Regions from separate parts of the Cupriavidus sp. GW822-FHT06G04 genome, predicted to be linked through region 1. Evidence: predicted binding sites of a transcription regulator. Region 1 holds the regulator's gene; the other holds the start of a gene.
The links. Region 1 encodes LexA, which represses DNA repair genes until DNA is damaged. Its sites were predicted from a motif close to ACTGTATNNNNATACAGT; they were not measured.
Positions count from the first base shown of each region.

Region 2: the regulator LexA is predicted to act here: its motif matches at 1,348-1,365, upstream of AC1RKI_RS22630 (CppA family protein).

Region 1 covers NZ_JBXALD010000011.1:261,095-264,507, reverse strand. Annotated here, with positions in the region: gene AC1RKI_RS23685 (T6SS immunity protein Tli4 family protein) at 1-1,121, shown strand, start outside; gene AC1RKI_RS23680 (hypothetical protein) at 1,252-1,428, opposite strand; gene lexA (transcriptional repressor LexA) at 1,573-2,229, opposite strand; gene AC1RKI_RS23670 (asparaginase) at 2,427-3,413, shown strand, end outside.
Region 2 covers NZ_JBXALD010000011.1:33,995-37,407, forward strand. Annotated here, with positions in the region: gene hglS (2-oxoadipate dioxygenase/decarboxylase HglS) at 1-111, opposite strand, end outside; gene AC1RKI_RS22625 (LysR substrate-binding domain-containing protein) at 268-1,179, opposite strand; gene AC1RKI_RS22630 (CppA family protein) at 1,400-1,729, shown strand; gene AC1RKI_RS22635 (thiamine pyrophosphate-binding protein) at 1,843-3,413, opposite strand, start outside.

The sequences.
Region 1 (3,413 bases):
CCCGTCAGACCCGCGACTTCTGCGCCTATGAAATGGAGTTGCGCCCGAAGGTCGCCTTGCTGACGGCGGCCGTATGTCTTGCTCTCTCACTGCAGGGATGCAACCGCCACCGACCCCTTACCTCCCAGGAACAAGCCATTGTGAAAGACTTGACTGCACACCTGACGCCACGCTGCGTGGGTCGCTATCTGATCGACATGCCGGCCGACGTCCATATCTTCCAGTCCATCAAGGTCGAGGGGGTACACATCAGCACCGAGCCCATGACGATCGATGCACACCGTCGGGCGATTCAAAATCGTAGCGATGAGCTGACGACTGCAAAGAGCTATTTCGGCTATCGGTTTCTGTATGCCGACCAGGAAGTCAAAGGGATTCCGGATTCTCGGTACTTCGTATCTTTGGGAAGTATTTACGAAGATCCGGACAGCATACGCATCATCGAAGCCTACAGATGGAACAGTGGGCATCAAATCAAAATGCAGGTCGCAGCGTCTTCGGCAAAGGATTCGCTGTACTTCAAGGATCAACCCTCTATCAGAGACGATCCTGACATGACCAATGTCTCCGAGCGTCTTAGCCAAGTCATCTCACTGCTATCGAGGGCCAGAGGGCGCTCCGATGATGAGATTCCAGGCGAGCCGGGAGTGTGTTTCCAAGGTGGATTCTTGCAGGGCAAGGCGCGTGATCGAGAGAATACCAGCACTATGTTTGTGTTGAACGGCCATGACGATGTCAGCTTCAACATCGATACGGATTCGGATATCCAAACTGAGGATTCACTATTGCAGCGAGGCGCACAGATCAGGACGGCGCTGAGTCGAAGCAGCGGGCGTACGCTACGGAATGGTTCCGTAGCCCTGAAGGACTTGCCAGCCGAAGAATGGTTGATGGCGGGGAAAACGGTGCTACGCATCCAGGGGTTCCATTTTTCCCTTGAAGCCAATAGCGTGATCGGCAGTCCGCTATCCCCGTTGATATCTCTGGATTTGGATGTGGGCGCGCCCAACAAACTGTTAAATCTGCATGAGCTGGATCGCGTTTCCCTAACCGAAGGCGAGTCCATCGCCCTCTGGGACAAGGTGACGCGCACTCTCCGGCCACGGCCCAACGCGTTCTGAGGGAGCCATCTCCAGTGTGCTCCCGCCGGGTATCGACTATCCATGACCCGGCGCGCTAATAGTCTCTATCCCACCTTCACCCCGCGCCGATTCGATCGGCGCGGGCCTTCACGTCTTCGACCTCGGGGCCTCAGACAGCAAGTGGTTTCGCCGGCAGATCGTCGAGTTCAAGCATGCGGCAGATTGCCGCCATATTGCCGACCATCGTGCGGCGCTGGGCGCCCTGGTAGACGCGGACGCCCTTGATCTGGCGGAACGGCACCGGTTTGACTGGGCGACGGGAAGCGACGGTGTTCGATTGCAGCATGGCAGCACCTCGTAATTTGCGACAGCAAGAGTCCGCGCCCGTCGTCCTGAGAGGACGGGGCGGCATGGGCAAAGCAAAGCGGGTGACCAGGGCAGAAGGTTGTACTGCCTGGTCCAGACTGGGAGCCTGGGTGTCTCGCTAAGGCTAGAATCCTGACGACCGGATCAGGCCAACAGCGATGCCTTCCAGTGAAAATTCGTCTCGTCCGGACTCCAGCACGATGTTTGCGAAGTCCGGGTTCTCGGCGATCAGTTCGATCGATTCGCCGCGTTTCTTCAGGCGTTTGACGGTGACATCCTCGCCGATGCGCGCCACCACGATCTTTCCGTTCGGTGCTTCGTTGGCTTTCTTTACGGCCAGCAGGTCGCCGTCTAGGATGCCTGCATCGCGCATGCTCAGGCCGCGCACGCGTAACAGATAATCGGGGCGCTCGTCGAACACCGAGGCATCCACCTGGTATTGGCGATCGATATGTTCGGCCGCCAGGATGGGGCTGCCTGCCGCGACGCGGCCAACCAGCGGCAGCGTCAATTGCAGCACGCCTGCCATCGGCAAGGAAAATTGGTCCGGCCGCTCGGAATCGCTGCGCGAAACCTTTAGCCGGATGCCCCGCGATGCACCGGGCGTTAACTCGATAACACCCTTGCGCGCAAGCGCTCGCAGGTGCTCCTCAGCCGAATTGGGAGAGGAGAAGCCGAATTCGGCGGCGATTTCAGCGCGCGTCGGCGGGAAGCCTGTACGCTGAATTGCATCGCGGATCAGATCGAAAATCTGCTGCTGCCGGGGTGTCAGGGTCGCCATGGTTCGCCGGTCTCGTGCCGAAGCACTGTATGTTTAAACAGTATGCTGTGATTTTATACAGTATCGAGTGAAGTGCAAGCACAATTTGCAGCGGGCTTGCAAAGCCGTGGGTGGCCGTTGCTGCGCGCGGGTTTGCCGCGGTTGGGGCGCGCGGGCGTGACGGATACAATCGCCGAGCTCCAACTTACTGATCAGACATGTCAGCTTCCTTGCCTCGAATCGTCATCCTCGCCACGGGCGGCACGATTGCCGGCTCGTCCGGAAACCCCGCCAGCAGCGCGCGCTACCAGGCGGCGACCGTGCCGGTATCGCAGCTCGTAGACGCTGTGCCCGCGCTCGCTGCCGTCGCGCGGATCGAGACCGAGCAAGTGGCGCAGATCGATAGCAAGGACCTGCGGTTCGACTTGTGGGAGCGCCTGGCTGCACGGTTGGCGTACTGGTCCACCAGCGAGGATGTCGACGGAATAGTGATCACGCACGGGACCGATACACTTGAAGAAACGGCGATGTTCCTGCACCTGACGCAGACGTGTCCGATTCCCATTGTCATGACGGCGGCCATGCGGCCGTCCACGTCGCTGTCGGCGGATGGGCCCTTGAACTTGCTCGATGCGGTGCGCGTGGCTGGCAGTACCGGGGCGCGAGGGAAGGGCGTGTTGGTGGTATTGAACCAGCAGATTCATGCGGCGCGCGATGTCGCCAAGATGCACACATCGGCGGTCGATGCGTTCGCCTCGCCGGCGGGCGGTCCGCTGGGATTCGTCCAGGACGCCTATATTCGATTCCATCGCGCACCAGCCGAGGGCCGGGTGCCGGTGCAGCGTCTGCCCGTACCGACTGACTGGCCGGAGGTGGAAATTGTGTCGAGCTATGCGCAACCCGGGCGCATTGCGATCGATGCACTGGTTGCCGCGGGTGTGCAGGGGCTTGTCGTCGCGGCGGCCGGCAATGGGTCGATCCACGAAACGCTGGCGGCGGCGCTGGCCGATGCGGCTGGCCAGGGCGTGGCGGTGGTGCGCAGCTCCCGCACCTGTGCCGGACACGTTGCTATTCCCGAGACGGTCCGCCCGGAAGTGGGCATGTTTGTATCAGCCACAGACCTGAATCCCTATAAGGCGCGCGTGTTGCTCCTGCTGCTGTTGGCGGCTGATCTGCATTTGGCGCGCGACCCGCAGCGGCTGCAG
Region 2 (3,413 bases), 230 kb from region 1:
AACGAGCGACATCAGCGTGCCGTACTGCGGCACTTCGGCGCGATACATGTCGGACATGGCGCGTGAAAACTGCGCGCGGATCTGGCTTTGGGGCGTATGGGTCGAAGACATTGTGTTGACTGACTGCAGGGAATCGGCGCGCCGCGATCGCGGACAGCGGCAAAAACGAACGGCGCCAAGTTTCGCCTTGCCCGCTCGGGTGCGCAATTGATATTTTTTCCCGACTTGATGCAGTTCTGGCATCAAGCCGGGATTGTCGTCATCTCATCAGGATGCCGGCGCATCGTCCCGACATTGCCCGACCAGCCACGAAGCAAATCGTGCCAGCTTGGTTTCACCGGGCTTTTCCTGCCGATGGCTGAGGAAGTACGACCCGCTGCGCCCGGCCTCATGCGCGGCGGGAAAAGGCAGCGTCACCAACTGACCACTTTCCATTTCGGAACGAACCATCATTTCCGGCAGCACGGCCACACCGAGTCCGGCAATGGCGCCGCGCGTCACCATCGTGAACAGGTCGTAGCGCGGGCCCAGCCGCGCGCGCCGGCGCATGGCTTCGTCCTCGCCGCTGAACCAGTCGGGCCAGGCGTCGGGCCGGCTGGCCAGGTGCAACAGCGGCAGGCGCAGCAGATCCTCGCGGCGGCGCAGCTTGGCGTGAGCCAGCAGCGTGGGACTGCACACCGGAATCGACGGGCCCTCGTCGATCAAAGCGGCGCTCGGATGGCCATCCCAAGGTCGATCCCCGAAATAGATCGCCGCATCGTAGACGGAATCGCCAAAGTGGAATGGCTCGGGCCGCGCGTGGATATTGACCACGATACGCGGGCTGTCGATGCGGAAGCCGGCCAGCCGCGGGATCAGCCATTGCGTGGCAAAGGTGGGCACCACGGCCAGCTCGATCACTTCCATGCCGCCCGCGCGCGACGCCAGATCCTTGGTGGCGCGTTCGATGGCCTTTAGTTCGGCGCGAATTTCGCGCACATAACGGTCGCCTTCCGATGTCAGCACGACGCGCTGCCGGACGCGCTCGAAAAATCGCACGCCAAGGCGCGCTTCCAACGCCTGGATCTGGCGCGAAATGGCGCTCTCGGTGACATTGAGTTCGGCCGCGGCGCGCGTGAAGCTGCCAAGGCGCGCGGCGCATTCCAGCATCTGGAGGGCGATCAGACTGGGGAGTCGCATAAATCAGCGCAATTCAGTGCGTTCAATGCGCGGGCGAAGCGGGTCGAATATCTGGCGCGAATCGGTCGTACTGGCAGGCATGGCACGGCGGCGTGGATCGGAAACGGCTGGCATTGTGGCACCGACGCGCGCGGCTTGCCCGTCTTTCGCCCTTGAAAAATCCCGATTACTGTATATATTTACAGGTACTGTATGCATGAACAGTATTGGGAGTTTTCTGATGGAACACCTGATCCGTGTGCAAAACGAATATGACCGCCAGATCCTGGTCTGGCTGCGCGGCCGCATTGGCGACGCCGCGCTGGCATCGGCCGCGCGCCGGGCCGCCGCCGAAGGGAAAAAGCCTTATCTGTCAACGATTTGCCGGCTACTGAAGATCCGACCGCCAACGCGCCGGATGTTTGCCGAGGAGGCGCGCAAGACCCATCGCGCGGTGGGCGAGCGCTATCTGGCCCAGATCCGCCAGATCCTGAATCCACCCGATGCGGCGCGCCGGACCACGCCTCAAGACACCCTGAGGCAGGGATCGTTATTCCAGGCTGACCACTAGTGGCCACATCCCGCCGCTTGTGGGCCGTCTGCTGCCGCTGACGGGGCTCCTCGTCGGGTTTAGGGCGAATTATTGAAATCCCATAATTCGCCCTAAACCCGTCCGACGACCATTCAATGCGGCAGATCCGTCACACGCATTGCGGGCGTGATTTGTAGCGGATCGGTCATCAATTCGAGTACGGCGGGCTTGCCTGCCCGCTGGGCGCGCTCGAACGCTGCGGCGAAATCGTCGGTTTTCTCGACCCGTTCCGCCCATGCACCGCACGACTGTGCCATCGCGACGAAATCCGGGTTGACGATCGCCGTGCCGCTCTGGCGCCCTGGATAACGGCGCTCCTGATGCATGCGGATCGTGCCGTACATGCGATTGTTCACCAGGATCACGATCAGGTTGGCGCCATGCGCGGCGGCCGTGGCGATTTCCTGCGGGTACATCAGGAAGCAACCATCGCCCGCAAAACACACCACCGTCTTCTCGGGATGACGCAGCTTGGCGGCGATGGCCGCCGGCAGGCCGTACCCCATTGCGCCGCAGGTGGGCGCCAGTTCCGTGCGCGGCCGACGGTACGCATAGAAGCGATGCAGCCAGACCGTGTAGTTGCCCGCGCCATTGGTCAGCATCGCGTCGTCGGGCAGCGTCTGGTTCAGATGCGCCATGGCAGCCGCCATGTCGACGCCGGTCAGTTCCGCATGCGGCTTCGGCGGCGTCACAAACGCCTCGTGCTCGGCGCGCGCGCCGGCAGTCCATTCGCGCCATGGCAACGACGCGGGCGCGGGCAGCGACGCCAGCATCGCCGCACCCGGCGCAATCCCGGCGTGAATCGGCAATGCGGCCTGGTAGACGCGCCCCAGTTCCGCGCTGTCCGCATGAATATGCACGAGCTTCTGCTGCGGCAACGGCGCATCCAGCAGCGTGTAGCCATCGGTGGCGATGTCGCCCAGCCGCGTGCCGAAGGCCACGATCAGATCCGCCCCCTTGACCCGCGCCGCCAGCTTGGGGCTGACGCCCAGACTCAGATGGCCGACGTAATGCGGATCGCGGTTGTCGATCACGTCCTGGCGACGGAAGGCGCAAGCCACGGGCAAATCCCAGGCCTTCACGAACGCGGCGAAATCGCGGACCGCCTGGTCGGTCCAGTTGGCGCCACCGGCGATCACCAGTGGGCGCTGCGCAGCAGCCAGCGCGTCGGCCAGCGACTGCGCATCTTCGGCGCGCGGCGCGGCGGCTACGGCGCGATACGGCGCGGCATCTGCGCACGCGACGAGGCCGTCGAGCACATCCTCGGGCAGCGAGAGCACCACCGGCCCGGGCCGGCCCGACGTGGCGACCTGGAACGCGCGCGCGACCATCTCCGGGATGCGCGCGGGATCGTCGATCTCGGCCGCCCATTTGGCCATCGATCCGAACACCGCGGCGTAATCGACTTCCTGGAACGCCTCCCGGCCCTTGTGGCCGCGTGCGATCTGTCCCACGAACAGGATCATCGGCGTGGAGTCCTGCTGCGCGATATGCACGCCGATGCTGCCGTGCGTGGCGCCCGGTCCGCGCGTGACGAAGCAGATGCCCGGGCGGCCGGTCAGCTTGCCGTCGGCCTCGGCCATGTTGGCCGCTGCGCCTTCGTGTTTGCAGACGACGAGGTCGATGGCGGGCTGATCGTGCAGCGCGTCCAGGACATCGAGAA